2 regions of the Streptomyces sp. NPDC008317 genome follow, and region 1 is predicted to be linked to the other one. Evidence: riboswitches for the same ligand, from Rfam matches in the RefSeq annotation. Region 1 holds a riboswitch; the other holds the start of a gene.

Region 1 (7,675 bases):
CACCTCGCTCGCCGTGGACGTCCACGGCGACCTCCTCGTCGGCGACAACGGCCCGCTGCGCCAAGTCCACACGTACACCGGCCTGTCCGGTACGCCCACCCGGGCCCGCAGCCTCGGCCAGGCGGGCGGCATCGGCGCGGGGACACCGGGCCGGGTCACCGCGGACAAGTTCTTCGGCATCGTCGGCGTCGGCGGCGACTCCGCGGGCAACGTCTATGTCGCGATGTACGAATTCGGCACCTGGCTGCGGAAGTTCACCGCGACCGGGGCCGTGGTGTGGCAGCTCCAGGGCAGCGCCTTCGTGGACTCCGCCGACTTCGACCCGGCCTCCGACGGCGTCGAGGTCTACACCAAGCAGAATCACTACACCATCAACTACGCGCGGCAGCCCGGCACCGACGCGACCTGGCGCGGCTACACCCTCGACTCGGTCAACTACCCGCAGGACGCACGGCTGTTCCTGCCCGGCCATCACCACCACGCCACCTCGCCCTTCCTGAAGCGGCTCAACGGGCAGATGTACATGTACGTGACGGGCATGTACTGCGGTCACCTGCTCATCTACCGCTTCCAGGGCGAGATCGCGAAGCCGTCGGGGGCGATCTTCAAGGCGCACTGGTCGGGCGCCGATCCGGGCGACGACCCCAACTGGCCGCCGAACCAGCCCGCCTCGGGTCAGTGGATCTGGCGCGACCTGAGCGGCAACGGCGCCTTCGAGGCCGGGGAGTTCTTCCAGCCGGGCGACGGCAGCAACTCCCCCGGCAACTGCTGGGTCTGGTACGTCGACGACCGGGGCGACATCTGGGAGGGCGGCGACCGCGACCTGCGCCGCTACCCGTTGCAGGGCTTCGACGCGCAGGGCAACCCGGTCTACACGTACGCGAGCCGGGAGACGATCGCGCTGCCCGCGCCGTTCAGCGTCGTCCGCCGTCTGCACTACGACGTGGCCACCGACGTGATGTACATGGTCGGCTACACCCCTGACCAGGTCTTCGACAACGCCCACTGGAAGGAGTGCGGCAAGGTCCTGGTGCGCTACGACAAGTGGAGCACCGGCAACCGCACCCCGGCCTGGACGCTGCTGCTGCCCTGGGACACCGCCGCCAACCCGATCGTGACGATGGTGAGTCTGGCCTTCGCGGGCGACTACATCTTCATCTCCGGTATCGCGACGCGCGGGCAGATCTGGGTGTGGAAGGCCGCCGACGCCAGCCCGGTCGGGACCTGGCAGCCCGGCGCCAACGTCGGCGGCGTGGAACGTACGGGGTGGGTCGACGTGCCGTACGGCATCACCGCGACCCGCAGGTCCAACGGCGACTATCTGGTCCAGGTCGAGGACGACCTGTTCAACAAGGTGCTGCTGTACCGCTGGACGCCGTAAGGACGCGCGGGTGCGCGGACGGGCGGCCGGAGGGGTGCCGCCCGTCCGCGCCGATGCGCGCCGGTACCAGCCGCCGCAAGTCGTCGAATGTCGGTCCGTGGGGATGACGTCAACACATCGAGCAGACAGGGAGTTTCCGTGACGGACGGACAACGGGTGCGGGTGGTCGCATCCGACGGCGTCGAGCTGGACGCCGTCGTGCACCGCCCCGCGTCCGGCGCCCCCGGTACAGAGTCCGGAACAGAGTCCGGAACAGGGGCCGGAACAGGGGCCGGGAGCAGGCCAGGGACCAGGTCCGGAACGGGCCCCGAGGGCACGGTGCTCCTGGTCCACGGAATCTCCGCGGATCTGGACGAGGGCGGGGCGTTCGTGCGGCTCGCCCAGCGGCTGGCCGAACAGGGCCTGACCGCGCTGCGGTTCAGCTTCCGCGGGCACGGGGAGAGCGGCGGCGCTCCGCAAGGTGTGACGATCGCCGGGGAGATGCTGGACCTGGCGGCCGTCGCGGCCTACGCCGAGCGGGAGTTGCCCGGTCCGCTGGCGGTGGTGGCGGCGAGCTTCGGCGCCGTGTCCACCGGCCTGTCGATGCCCTGGCTGGGCGGGCGGCTGGCCCGCCTGGTGCTGTGGAATCCCGTCCTCGACCTGCGCCGGACCTTCCTCGAACCCGAACTCCCCTGGGGGCTGGCGAACTTCGGACCGGGTCCGCTGAAGGGCCTCGCCGAGCACGGGGAGCTGCTGATCGGCGGCCGGTTCGCCCTGGGCCGGGTGCTGTTCGCGGAGCTGGCCGCCCACCGGCCGATCGACGCCTACACCGCGGGCGGCCCGCCCGCCCTCGTCCTGCACGGGGACCGCGACGACTGCGTCTCCTTCGACATCGCCCGTGACGTCGCGGCGACGGTCCCGCACTGGGAATTCCGCCCGCTGCCCGGCGCCGGCCACGGTTTCCACTCCCCCGAGCACGAGCCCGAGGCGATCGCGGTGACCGCGCGGTGGCTCGCGCGCGGCATGACGGCCCAGGGGGGCACCGTATGACCCGGCCGGCCGGAGACCTTCCGTACCGTACGGCGCTGATCGGCGCGGGCAGCATCGCCGACGACGCCCATGTCCCCGCGATCCGGGCGCTGTCCGGGCAGCTCGACCTGGTGGCGGTCGCGGACTCCGACCCGGCGCGGGCCGGGGACTTCGCGGCGCGGCACGGCATCGCGCGCGGTTACGACGACCCGCTGGAACTGCTGGCCGTCGAACGGCCCGACCTGGTGGTGATCTGCTCCCCGTCGTTCACCCACACCGATCTGACGGTGGCCGCGCTGGAGGCGGGTGCCTGGGTCTACTGCGAGAAGCCGCTGTGCGGTTCGCTGGCCGACCACGACCGGATTCTGGCCGCGGAGCGCGCGACGGGCCGCTGCTGCGCGCCGGTCTTCCAGTGGCGGGCGGGGTCGGGCGCCGCGCACGTACGCGGTCTGCTGCGCGACGGTGTGCTCGGGCCGCCGCTGCTGGCGCTGTGCCAGACCACCTGGTACCGGGGCGCGGATTACTACGCGGCCCCGTGGCGCGGTCGGCGCGCCACCGAACTGGGCGGTGCCACCGTCACGCAGGGCATCCACGCCATGGACCTGATGCTGTGGCTGATGCCCGACTGGGCGGAGGTGAGCGCGCGGATCGCGACGGTCGACCGGGACATCGAGACGGAGGACGTGTCCCTCGCCCATGTCGCCTTCGCCTCCGGCGCGCAGGCGTCGATCGTGAACAGCGTCGTGTCGGCGCGCCAGGAGTCGTATCTGCGGATCGACTGCGCGCGGGCCAGTACGGAGCTGCGCCACCTGTACGCGTACGGCAACGAGCACTGGACGTTCACCCCCGCGCCCGACCGGCCGCCGTCCACGCCCGGCTGGGACACCATCGGCGCCGAGGTGCCCGCGCACCAGGCGCCGCAGCTCGCGGACCTGGTCGCGCGGATGCGGCGGGGCGAGCCGCCCGAGCACACGGCGGCCGACGCGCGCCGCACCACCGAATTCGTCACCGCCCTCTACAAGTCGGCCGCGACCGGCCGCCCGGTCCCGCGGGGCTCGATCGGCGCGGACGACCCCTTCCACCGGTCCTGGTGGGGCGCCCCGCCCTCTTCCTGACGGCTCCCGCGCTCCCCCGGCCCGCGCGCCGCGCCCTCACCGCCGGGCGGTGCGCGGGCTCCGGCGGCGCAGGTACTCGAGGAGCAGGACGTTGGCGAGGGCCGCGGCGATCAGGAGGACGACATTGAGCGTCGCACTGCCCGCGCTGAGCCAGGCGGCGTCGTCGCCGTCGGCGTTCGTGGTGGACGCCCACAGCCCGCCCACCCCCTTGAGCAGCGCGTAGCCGCCGTAGACGAGGACCAGTGCCGCGATCCCGAAGGGCAGGGTCACGGCCACGGCCAGCAGGTAAGGAAGGCTCGTCCCGGTGACGGCGCCGAGCACCGCCAGGACGGCCACGACCGCCATGTACAGGCCCTGGACGGTCCGCCATCCCCATGTCGCGCCGCGCATCGCCGTACTCCCCCCGCTGACGAACCACCACCGCACATGACTGTAGGCCCGGCGTGCGCGCGGGGAGCCGGGAGGGCCTCGCCATACGGGCCGGAGGGGCCATACGGGCCGTACGCGTCGCATACGCCGCACGCGCCGTACGCACACCGCGTCGAGCCGGGACAGGCGGCGGCGCGCCCGGCCGGGAGAGACGGCGAAGGCTCCGCGCGTCCCTCCCTGCCGTCGCGACCGCGTCACGCGGCCGTCGGCCGGAGCCTCACAGCTCGGCGCGCACCGTACGGGCCGCCGCCACCAGATTCTCCAGCGACGCCTTCGTCTCGGGCCAGCCGCGGGTCTTCAGGCCGCAGTCGGGGTTGACCCACAGCCGCTCGGCGGGGATGGCGAGCAGGCCCTCGCGCAGCAGCGAGGCCGCCTCCGCCGCGTCGGGCACCCGCGGCGAGTGGATGTCGTACACGCCGGGTCCCGCCTCGCGCGGGTAGCCGTGCGCGGCCAGTTCGGTGGCGACCTGCATGTGGGAGCGGGCGGCCTCCAGGCTGATGACGTCGGCGTCGAGGTCGTCGATGGCCTGGACGATGTCGCCGAACTCGGCGTAGCACATGTGGGTGTGGATCTGGGTGCCGGGAGCGACGGCGCCGGTGGTGAGCCGGAACGCCTCGGTGGCCCAGTCCAGGTACGCGGGCCGGTCGGCGGCGCGCAGCGGCAGGGTCTCGCGCAGCGCGGGCTCGTCGACCTGGATCACGCAGGTGCCCGCGGCCTCGAGGTCGGTGACCTCGTCGCGCAGGGCGAGCGCGACCTGCCGCGCGGTGTCGCCGAGCGGTTGGTCGTCGCGGACGAAGGACCAGGCCAGCATGGTGACGGGACCGGTGAGCATGCCCTTGACCGGGCGGTCGGTGAGCGACTGGGCGTACGACGTCCAGCGCACCGTCATCGGCTCCGGCCGGGAGATGTCCCCGGCCAGGACCGGCGGGCGCACGTACCGGGTGCCGTAGGACTGCACCCAGCCGTGCCGGGTGGCGAGGTAGCCGGTGAGCTGCTCGGCGAAGTACTGCACCATGTCGTTGCGTTCGGGTTCGCCGTGCACGAGCACGTCGAGGCCGGTCCTCTCCTGGAAGGAGACGACCTCGCCGATCTCGGCCCTGATCCGCTCCTCGTACCCCGCGGTGTCGATCCGGCCGGCCCGCAGGTCGGCGCGGGCGGCGCGCAGGTCGTCGGTCTGCGGGAACGAGCCGATGGTGGTGGTCGGCAGCAGCGGCAGGCCGAGCCGGGCGCGCTGGGCGGCGGCGCGCTCGGTGTACGGCTGGGAGCGGCGCCCGTCGGCGTCGGTGACGGCCGCGCTCCTGGCGCGTACGGCCGGGTCGCGGGTGATCGGGGAGGCGGCGCGGGAGGCGAGGGCGGCGCGGTTGGCGGCGATCTCGGCGGCGATGGTGTCGGTGCCCTCGGCCAGGCCCTTGGCGAGCGTCACGATCTCGGTGGTCTTCTGCGCGGCGAAGGCGAGCCAGCCCAGAATCCGGGGGTCGATGTCGCGTTCGGGCGCGGTGTCGAGCGGGACGTGCAGCAGCGAGCAGGACGCGGCCACGTCGACGCGGTCGGCGAAGCCGAGGAGGGTGGCGAGGGTGGCCAGCGACTTCTCGTAGTCGTTGATCCAGATGTTGCGGCCGTTGACGACGCCCGCGACGAGCCGCTTGCCCGGCAGTCCGCCGACGGCGGCGAGGCCGTCCAGATTCGCGGCGGCGGCGTCGGTGAAGTCCAGCGCCAGGCCCTCGACCGGGGCCTTGGCCAGGACGGGCAGCGCCTCGCCGAGCCGGTCGAAGTACGAGGCGACCAGCAGTTTCGGCCGGTCGGTGAGGCCGCCGAGGTCGCGGTAGGCGCGGGCGACGGCGTTCAGTTCGGCCGGGGAGCGGTCCTGGACGAGCGCGGGCTCGTCGAGCTGCGCCCAGGTGGCGCCCGCGGCGCGCAGGTCGGCGAGGACTTCGGCGTAGACGGGCAGCAGCCGGTCGAGCAGCGTCAGCGGCTCGAAGTCGGCGGCGACGCCGGGGGCGGGCTTGGCGAGCAGCAGATACGTGACCGGGCCGACCAGGACGGGCCGGGCGGTGTGGCCGAGTGCGGCGGCTTCCTTGAACTCGGCGACCTGCTTGGCGGAGTCGGCGGTGAAGACGGTGTCGGGGCCCAGTTCGGGGACCAGGTAGTGGTAGTTCGTGTCGAACCACTTGGTCATCTCCAGCGGCGCCACGTCCTGCGTGCCGCGGGCCATCGCGAAGTAGCCGTCGAGCGCGTCCGCGGTGACGGCCGACCGGTGCCTCGGGGGGACGGCGCCGACCATGACACTGGTGTCCAGCATGTGGTCGTAGTACGAGAAGTCGCCGGTCGGCACCTCGTGGACGCCCGCCTCGGCCAGCTTCCGCCAGTTCGAGCGGCGCAGGTCCGCCGCGGTCTGCCGGAGGGCGTCGGCGGTGACGCGGCCCTTCCAGTAGCCCTCGACGGCCTTCTTCAGTTCACGGTTCTCACCCTGGCGGGGGTAGCCGTACACGGTGGCCCGTGCTGCCGCGGCTGCGGACTTCGCTGTCACGGAAATCTCCTTCGCGAGATGACTCCTGGCCTCCCGGCGACGGGACGCGAGCGCGAAAGGGAGGTGACAGACCCGACGGACCCACAGTGCCCCGCAATGGCACCGGTCCGTCCGATATGCACGCCGACCCGCCCACGAGGTCACCGGGATATCCGTACGCGAACGGTCGCGTACGGGCGACGGGCAGGTCTTCGGACTCGCGGGCACGTCCGCCTGAGGCGGACACCTACTGACCGTCGCTTCCCAGGTCCGGTACGTCGGACCCAGTGCGTATGACGGCGGTCGTTCCCACTCACCGCTGCGGGGCAGTCCCGGATTCGCACCGGGTTCCCTCTTGCGACGCGACCGCCTGGCTGACGGACGCGAACCTGTCGCACCGGCCAGGCTAGAGCGCGGACCACGCTCCGGTCACGTCGGACCACATTCCGGACGGCGGCCCCGGCCCTGAACCGGTCCTGGCCCTGCCATGACGCGGCCCTGGCCCGGTCCTGACCCAGCCCTGACCCGGTCCTGGCCCGGTGCGCGCTCTAGCCGGAGGTGGCGCCCGCGCCCGCCGCGACCGCGCCCGTCGCCACCAGCGCGATGATGACCACGCCGAGCAGCACCCGGTAGATCACGAACGGCGTGAAGCTGCGGTGGGAGATGTACTTCAGGAACCAGGCGATGGCCGCGTAGCCGACCGCGAAGGCGATGACCGTCGCCAGCATCGTCGGGCCCCAGGCGGGCGCCGGGCCGCTGCCGAGCTTGAACAGCTCCAGGCCGCCGGAGGCCAGCACGGCGGGGATGGCCAGCAGGAACGAGTAGCGCGCGGCGGCCTCGCGGCTGTAGCCGAGGAACAGTCCGGCGCTGATGGTGCCGCCGGAGCGGGAGACGCCGGGGATCAGGGCGAGCGACTGCGCCAGGCCGTACCAGAGGGAGTGCCGGAAGGTCAGCTCGGTGATCGGCTTGGGGCGGCGCACGGCGCGGGTGCGGTCGGCGACCGCCAGGACGAGTCCGAACAGGATCAGGACGGTGCCGGTGATCCGCAGGTCGCGCAGGCCGTTCTCGATGGTGTGCTGGAATGCCGCGCCCAGGACGGCGATCGGGACCGTACCGACGATCACGAACCAGCCCATCCGCGCGTCGTGGTCCTTGCGGCGCTCGGGGTGGAACAGCGACGCGGTCCACGCCTTGACGATGGTGGCGATGTCGCGCCGGAAGTAGATCAGCACGGCG
Region 2 (7,675 bases), on a different contig from region 1:
GGCGCAGCACAGCAGCGACCCGCCGAGCATGGCGGGCAGTCCGAGCGCGCGCGGTGTGGTGCCGTCCAGCAGGCCGTAGATGCCGGTGCACAGGCCGAGCATGCCGCCGAGCATCAGGACGGCGGTGGTACGGCGTGAGGCGCGGGTCGCGGTGCCGGCCCGGCCGTAGCCGCGCGAGTCCATGGCGGCGGCCAGGTGCAGGGAGCGTTCCAGCGCGTCCTCCAGTACGGGGATGAGGATGCCGCGCAGCGCCCGCAGCCCCTTGGCCCGGTCGGCCCGCAGCCGTCGGGCGCGCGCCACCCGCTGGACGCTTTCGACGAGTTGGGGGGCGACGCTCAGCGACACCGTGACGGCGACGCCGAGTTCGTACAGCGCGCCGGGCAGGACGCGCAGGGCCCGCTTGGGGTTGGCGAGGGTGTTCGCGGCGCCGATGCAGCACAGCAGGCAGGCCAGCCGCAGTCCGTCGGTCGCGGCGGACAGGGTGGCCTCGAGCGACACCGGGCCGCCGAGCTGAATTCCCGCGTACCAGTGGGGAGTCGGGATGTGCGGCAGCGAGAACATGATGTGGTCGGCGGGTGTGATGCCGCTGGCGAAGACGCAGCGGAAGACGACGCGGATCGCGACGACCGTCAGCGCGAGGTACAGGTAGTACTTGAAGCCCTTCGCCCAGGGGGCGTCGGTGCGGCGCTCGGTGACGACGTAGCCGAGGACGACCAGGACCAGGCCGAGCAGCAGCGGGTTGGTGGTGCGGCTGACCGCGGTGGCCAGGGCGATGCCCCAGATCCACCAGGCGACCGGGTGCAGGGTGCGCGGCAGCCGCCGCCCGGTGTGCGGGGAGGCGGCGGCGCGCGGCGGTACCGCGGCGGCGTGCGCGGGACCGCCGGTCGGGGACGGAGGCGGGGCGGTGGACAACGCGCTACTCCGCGTTCCGCCGCCGCCGGGTCCTGACGACGATGAATCCGGCGATCACGGCCACGACGGCCGCGGTCAGGGCGAAGGGCAGGACCGAGCCGGACGAATGGCTCGCGGCGGCGGTCGGCTCCGCGTCCTGCGTGCGGGGCTGCCCTGGCGACGGCGTTCCGCCCGTGGCCGTGCCCGTGCCCGGCGCGGTGCTCGCGGACGCGGTGCCGGTGGGGGTCGCGGTGGGCCGGGCCGAGGTGGTGGCCGGTGTCGTACGGGTCGCGGACGGCGTGGTGGCGGCCGGTCGTGAGGTCTTCCCGGGCACCGAGCCCGCGGTGGTGTGCGTACCGGCGGGCTTGGTCGGCCTGGGCGGGGCTGAAGTGGCGCCGCCGGACGTGGTGTTGTGCGCCCGGACGCTGTCGGGTGAGAACGTCGGACGGCCCTGCGTGCCCGCGACGTTGGTGGCGCCGAAGATCCACAGGTCCACACTGCCGGGCTTGGGGTGGTAGCTCATCGCGCCCAACTGGCTGTAGGACCAGGTGTTCTGCCCCGCGTCGGCGTGCCAGTACGACCAGTAGGCGGTCGCGGGAGGTGTCAGCACACAGGGGGCGTCCTTGGACGTCGGATACTGCTTGCCGCCCTGGTAACCGGCGTAGCCGATCCGGCAGATGAAGGCCGGGCCGTCGTGCTGGGTGCCGGTGGTGGCCCAGCCGCCCTGGTTCAGCAGGGTGTAGCCGGTGGTGGGCGTGGTGCCGCAGGAGCGCAGCAGCGGGCCGCCCCAGTGGCTGAAGTCCACCGCGAGCACGACGCCCTTGGTGGTCGTGCACGCGCTCATCGGCTGCGCGGTCGCCATCGCGGGCGCCGCGCCCACGGTGAGCCCGCCGCACACGGCGGCGAGCGTCAGCGCGAGCGCGGTGACCGTACGGGCGAGGACCGATCGTGCGCCGGGCCGCCGTGGGTGGCCGGACGCGCCTGCGACAGGCGCCGCCCGCCGGGCCGTTGACCGCATGCCATGGGCCGGCCGAATGCCGTGGATCACTGGTGCCTCCCGCCCTGTTGTGCGGTGCGCCGCCGCCGTACGGTCAGCGCGCTGCCGAGGGCCAGCAGCAGCGCGGCGAGACCGGCCGCCGCGAGCACGCCGGTGCCGGTGGCGGCCAGCGAGCCGCCGCTGCCGCCGGAGTCCGTGCCGCCCGCGGAGCCGGACGAGCCGCCGGAGCCGGAAGAGCCGGACGATCCGCCGGTGGAGCCGCCGCCCGAGGGCGCGATGGGCGCGAGCGCGTGGGTGAGCGTGGTCAGCGGGGTGCCCGCGAGTGCCGGGACGGCCTGGGTGCTGGACCGTAGGTCGGAGTCGCCCGCCGCGGCGGTGATCCGGAAGCCGCCGTCCTTGTTCTGGGTGGTGCGCAGGAACTTCTGCCCGTCGCGGGCCTGTTGGGGCCGGATCTTGTCGGTGGCGAGCAGCGCCTGGACGGCGAGCGCGGTGGAGTTGCTGCTGACGCCCGCCGCGCCCTGGTAACCGCCGCTGGACTGCTGGGCCTTGACGAGATACGTACGCGCCTTGGTGACCGCGTCCGCGTGTCCCGGCACCAGGACGAGCGCCTGGAGCGCGTAGCCGGTGGTGTCCACGTCGGAGGCGCAGTCGGCGCCCGGCGCGTCCAGCGTGGAGGAGAAACCGCCGTCCGCGCACTGGAGTTGGAGCAGCCGGTTCACGGCGGCGGCGGGCGGGGTCTGGCCCGCGCGGGCCAGGGCGAGGACGCCGAGGGACTGGGAGACCGTCGAGTACGCCTGGTCGAAGTCGCCGGGGGCGGTGCAGGAACCGTCCTCGGCGGCGGCCGTGCAGACGTGGCCGCTGAGCGTGCCGATCAGGTCGAAGCCGCCGAAGTGCCGCGGGTCCTGGCCCATGACCTGGGCGAGCACCGCGAGTTTGGCGGTGGCGCCGCTGTACGGGCCGGGGTAGGCGGAGGTGCCCGCCGGGTCGGCGTAGTCCGCGACGTGTCCCGCGAGGTAGCCGGTGACCTTGGTCAGCGTCGGGTCCTGGCCGCCGGTGGAGGCGAGCGCGAGGGCGAGGTCGGCGGTCAGACCGTAGTCGGGGCCGTAGGTGCTGGCCAGGTGGTCGCTGCCGTCGAGCTGCTTGACCAGGTACGCGGCCCCTTCGGCCGCCGCCTTCTGGTCCGCGAGGTCGCGCAGCAGGGTGCCGAAGGACGTGCCGACCGCGCCGCCGACGGCCTGCGTGGAGGCGCGTACGTCGGACTGCTTCTGGTCGGTGTCGGAGGCGACCCGGAAGCCGCCGTCCGCGTTCTGCTGCGCGGCCAGGAACGCGCGCGCCTTGGCGATCTGCGCGCGGTACCCCGTGCCGCCCAGGGTGAGGCCCTGGACGGCGAGGGCGGCGGAGTTGACGGAGTCACCGGCCGCGCCCCGGAAGCCGCCGTCGCCGAGCTGCTTGCTCGCGATCCAGGCCGCGCCCTTGGCGACCGCCTTGGCCGCGGCGTCGCCGGGCACCAGGTCGAGGGCCATGATCGCCATCGCCGTGCTGTCCACGTCCTGGTCGCCGGCGGCCGGGATCAGGCTCGGCCAGGCGCCGCTGGAGTCCTGGAGGCTCTCCAGGTACGCGACCGGCCCGGCCGCCTTGGCGGTGTCACCCGCGCGCAGTTGGGCGATGACGCCGAGGGACTGGGAGAACACCGAGGTGGCGTAGGCGTAGTTGTTCCTGGCGGCGCAGCCGCCCGAGGTGTCGGCCGCGGCGCAGACGGTGGCGTCGAGCGCGGCGATCAGGTCGTGGCCGCCGAAGGCGCGCGGGTCGTTGCCGGTGACCTCGGCCGCGACGGCCTCCTTGGCGAGCGAGCCGCCCTGCGCGTAGGAGGTACCGATCAGCGTCCAGTCGTCGATGCCGCGGCCGGAGCCGTCCTTGCCGTGCTGGAGGAAGTCGGTGATCCCTGCGAGGGTGTCGTCGGCGCCGCCGGTCGCGGCCAGCGCGAGCACGCCGTCGACGGTCAGGCCGAAGTCGGCGAAGCCGGTGTTCTGGCCCGCGCCGGACTCGTAGTAGTGGCCGTCCACGAGATTGCCGCGGTTGATGAGGTACGCGACGCCCTTGGCCAGGTCGGGGGTTGCCGCGGCCGGGGTGGTCGGTCCGGTCGTGGGCGGGGTGGTCGGCGCGGTCGTGGGCGGGGTCGTCGGCGCGGTGGTGGGGGGCGTCGTCGGCGGGCTCGTCGGGGTGTCGCCGTAGGTGAGGCTGCCGAGGTCGCTGGAGGTCACGGCGAGGACGGCGGCGGTCGAGGCGTACAGGTCCGGGTCGGTGCCGCCGGAGCCGTCGGAGGCGAAACCGCCGCCGTCGGTCTGCCGGGCGGCGAGCCAGGAGCGGGCGGCGGCGGCGCGGTCGGTCTGCGCCAGTACGGTCAGCGCCTGGGCCGCGGAGGAGGTCGTACCGGTGTCGCCGGAGGACGCCCCCTCGTACGCGAGGTAACCGCCGTCGGCGGACTGCGTCTTGGTGAGGTACGCCCGCGCCTTGTCCAGCACGTCGCCGGTACCGGGCAGGTGCTTGAGGGCGACGACGGCGTCGGCGGTCGAACCGGGATCGGACGTGCAGCGCTCGCCGGGCGAGAGCATCGAGCCGGAGAATCCGCCGTCGGCGCACTGCATCCCGGTGAGCCGGTCGACGGCGGGCCGCGGCACGGTGGCGCCGCCGCGGGCCAGCGCGAGCAGGGCGCGGGCCTGGGTGCCGGGCGAGAAAGCGCCGTGGAAGTCACCGGCCGCGGTGCAGTTGCCGAGGCTTCCGGCCGCCGCGCAGACGTTGTCCGTCAGGTCCTTGAGCAGGTCGTGGCCGCCGAAGGAGGTGGGGTCACCGCCCAGGATCTCGGTGAGCAGCGCCAGGTTGGCCGCCGCGGCCGGGCTCGGCACGGTGACCGTGGAGTCCGGGAGCAGGTAGTCGTCGGCGTGCGCCGTCAGAAAGGCGTCGATCGCGCGGATCGTGGCGTCGGGGCCGCCGGCCGCCGCGAGTGCGATGGCGGTGTTCGCGGTGGCGCCGAAGTCGGTGCCCCAGCCGTCGAAGACGTGGTCGCCGTCGGTGAGTTGCCTCGTCAGCCAGGTGGCCGCGGCCGCCGTGTCGGCCTGTCCGCCGGGACCGGTCGGGGGCGTGGTCGGCGGGGTGGTCGGCGGCGTGGTGGTGTCGTGGGCGCGGACGGAGTCCGGTGTGAACGAGGGACCGCCGGTGCTGCCGCCGATGTCGGTGGGGCCGAACACCCACGCCTCGACCTCGCCGTCCTGCGGGTGGTCGCCGAGCGCGCCGAGCGGGCTGTACGTCCAGGTGTCCTGTCCCGCGGGCGCGATCCAGAACGACCAGTACGCGTTCGCGGGCGGGGTCAGGACGCACGCCTCGTCGGCGGTCGTCGGGTACTGCGTGCCGCTGTCGAAGCCGTCGTTGCCGATCCGGCAGATGAAGCCGGGGCCGTCGTGCACGGTGCCGGTGGTGGTGAATCCGGCGTTGTGCAGCAGATTCATGCCCGTGGTGGGGTGCGCGTCGCAGCCGCGCAGCACCGGGCCGTTCCAGTGCCCGTAGTCCACCGCGACGATCGCCCCCGAGGTGGGTGTGCAGTCGCCGATCGGGTCCGCGCCCGCCGGGGTCGCCACCGAGACCAGTCCGGCCGTGAGGCTGCCGAAGGTCAGCGCCGCCGCGGTGAGCAGGACGACGATGCGCGGCCGTCTGTGACGGCGGCGCGGGACAAGACGAAGCACGGGTGGCCCCCCGGGTCGGCCGACGGGGAGGGCGGGCCGCGGAGGCGAGGCGGCCTGGCGGTTGACGCGGCCGTCCTGTCGTCCGTGCCGTAGTCCTCGACGGCGATCGTGACTTGCTGCTCAGCGCAGGTGATCCGGCTCGCCCGCCTCTCGGAGGGCCTACGGTTGCGGGTCAGCGCCGGACTTGGACCGGCTTCCCCTGGCTGCTGAATCGGAAATACGTTTCATAGCACCACGTCGGCGTGTGCCCCGTCAACGTGGCGGGCAGTTGCCTTCACCACTCCCCCGCGACCCTTACGTCACGCGCGTGCTGCGCTAGCCTCGGCTGGTCGCCGACTGGGGGAATCCGGTGAGAGTCCGGAGCTGACGCGCAACGGTAGGGGCCGCCTTTCGCGGTGGTCCGAGCCCGATCACCCGCTCGGAGACGCAGCACGTGCGGAAGCCTGACCACGCGTTCGGGCGGCGACCGCCTCGGCGCGGGCCGGTCGTGAGGACAGCCGTGTGCCGGGGCGCGAGGCGCCCCCTTCCAAGGAGAGTCCTCCACCCATGACCGTTCCTGTGACCGTGCCCTCCCGCACCGCCCGGCGCCGGGCACTCGCCGTCGCCGTACCGCTGGCGGCCGGAGCCCTGCTGTTCTCCGCGACCGCGCCCGCGCGGGCGACCTCGACCCCGGCGCAGATCGCCACGTCCAAGGCGAACGGCGTCGCCTATCTGAAGTCGCTTCAGGCCGCCGACGGCTCGTACGCGGGCGGCGGTCTGTCCAACGAGTGGGCGTTCAGCGCCTTCGCCGCCGCGGGCACCGCGGCGGCCGACGTCTCTCCCGGCGGCGACACCACGAAGAACGCCAGGACCGTCTACCGGAATCTGCTGGCCACCGCCGCGTGGCCGTCCGCGTCGCCGGTGGTGACGGACTACGAGCGCGGCGCGCTCAACGCGTACGCGGCGGGCATCGATCCGGCCCGCGTCGGCACCGGCCGCAATCTGATCGCGGACATCGCCTCGTACTGGCAGCCCGCCTCGCCCGGCTACTTCGGGCCGCCCGCCAACTTCAACGGCACCGTCTTCGGGCTGCTGGCGCTGGCCGGGGCGAAGACGCAATCGGGCGGGCAGCGCGTGCCGCAGGCCCTGCTCGACGCGTCGGTGGCGGTCGTGCGCGCCAACGAGCACACCGACGGCGGCTGGAACTTCTCGAAGGCAGCGGGCGATCCGACACAGCTCGGCGCCGCGAGCGACATCGACATGACCGGCGCGACCCTGGCGTCGCTGTGCTCGGCCGGGGTGCCCAACACCGACACGGCCGTCGTCGCGGGCAAGAACTTCCTCAAGGGCAAACTCGTCAACGCCACCGGCGCCTTCACCTCGATGTTCGGCGCGAACACCGACTCCAACGGCTGGGCCGTCTCCGGCCTGAACGCCTGCGGATTCAACGCGCAGGGCACGGACTTCACCACCGCGGCGCGCAAGACGCCGGTCGACTTCCTGCTCGCCCAGCAGTTCAGTCCGGGCGGCGGCTTCCGCTACCTGCCCACCGACACGAGCCCGTCGGCGTACGCCTCGATCGACGCGGTCCGCGCGGTCGCGGGCGGCGGCTTCACCGCCACTCCCCCGGCCCCGGTCACTCCCGGCGCGCCCACCTGGGCCGCCACCACCGACTTCACCAGCGGCTCCACCAGCAAGCTCGCGCTCGTCGTGGACAACGGCGGCGGTTCGCTGAAGGTGTGCTCGGTGCCGGTCGCGGCGACCGGTACGTCCACGACGCTCGGTACGGTCCTGGACGCGGCGGCGTCGTCCGCGACGCCCGGCGGCTGCGTCACCGCCGTCACGCCCGCCACCGGCACGGGCACGGTCACGGCGCTCAACGGCACCGTCAACTCCGGTACGGCGACGTGGAAGTCGAGCCTGGACGGCTCGGCGCCGATCGCCGCCTCGCGCGGCACGACCGTCCACCTCGGTGACACGGTCTACCTGCGGTACGGGAGCTGACCGGCTCCCGCCAGCGGGCGCGCTTCCGCGGCGGTGACCGGTTCCGCCGGTTCGACGCCGTGGAGCG

What was found. Region 1 has a riboswitch for cobalamin ahead of metE (5-methyltetrahydropteroyltriglutamate--homocysteine S-methyltransferase). Riboswitches for the same ligand answer to the same signal wherever they lie in the genome.
Region 2: it holds a riboswitch for cobalamin, as region 1 does, so the genes downstream of both, ACFY9V_RS25610 (prenyltransferase/squalene oxidase repeat-containing protein) here and metE (5-methyltetrahydropteroyltriglutamate--homocysteine S-methyltransferase) in region 1, are expected to answer to the same signal.

The regions. Positions count from the first base shown of each region.
Region 1 is NZ_JBIBFQ010000003.1:630,879-638,553, forward strand. Features, by position in the region: gene ACFY9V_RS12405 (hypothetical protein) at 1-1,381, shown strand, start outside; gene ACFY9V_RS12410 (alpha/beta fold hydrolase) at 1,520-2,410, shown strand; gene ACFY9V_RS12415 (Gfo/Idh/MocA family oxidoreductase) at 2,407-3,504, shown strand; gene ACFY9V_RS12420 (hypothetical protein) at 3,541-3,894, opposite strand; gene metE (5-methyltetrahydropteroyltriglutamate--homocysteine S-methyltransferase) at 4,151-6,460, opposite strand; cobalamin riboswitch at 6,625-6,847, opposite strand; gene ACFY9V_RS12430 (undecaprenyl-diphosphate phosphatase) at 6,988-7,675, opposite strand, start outside.
Region 2 is NZ_JBIBFQ010000008.1:211,134-218,808, reverse strand. Features, by position in the region: gene ACFY9V_RS25620 (CbiQ family ECF transporter T component) at 1-816, opposite strand, end outside; gene ACFY9V_RS25615 (hypothetical protein) at 917-1,909, opposite strand; gene ACFY9V_RS25610 (prenyltransferase/squalene oxidase repeat-containing protein) at 1,936-5,625, opposite strand; cobalamin riboswitch at 5,732-5,865, opposite strand; cobalamin riboswitch at 5,916-6,062, shown strand; gene ACFY9V_RS25605 (hypothetical protein) at 6,172-7,608, shown strand; gene ACFY9V_RS25600 (ABC transporter substrate-binding protein) at 7,587-7,675, opposite strand, start outside.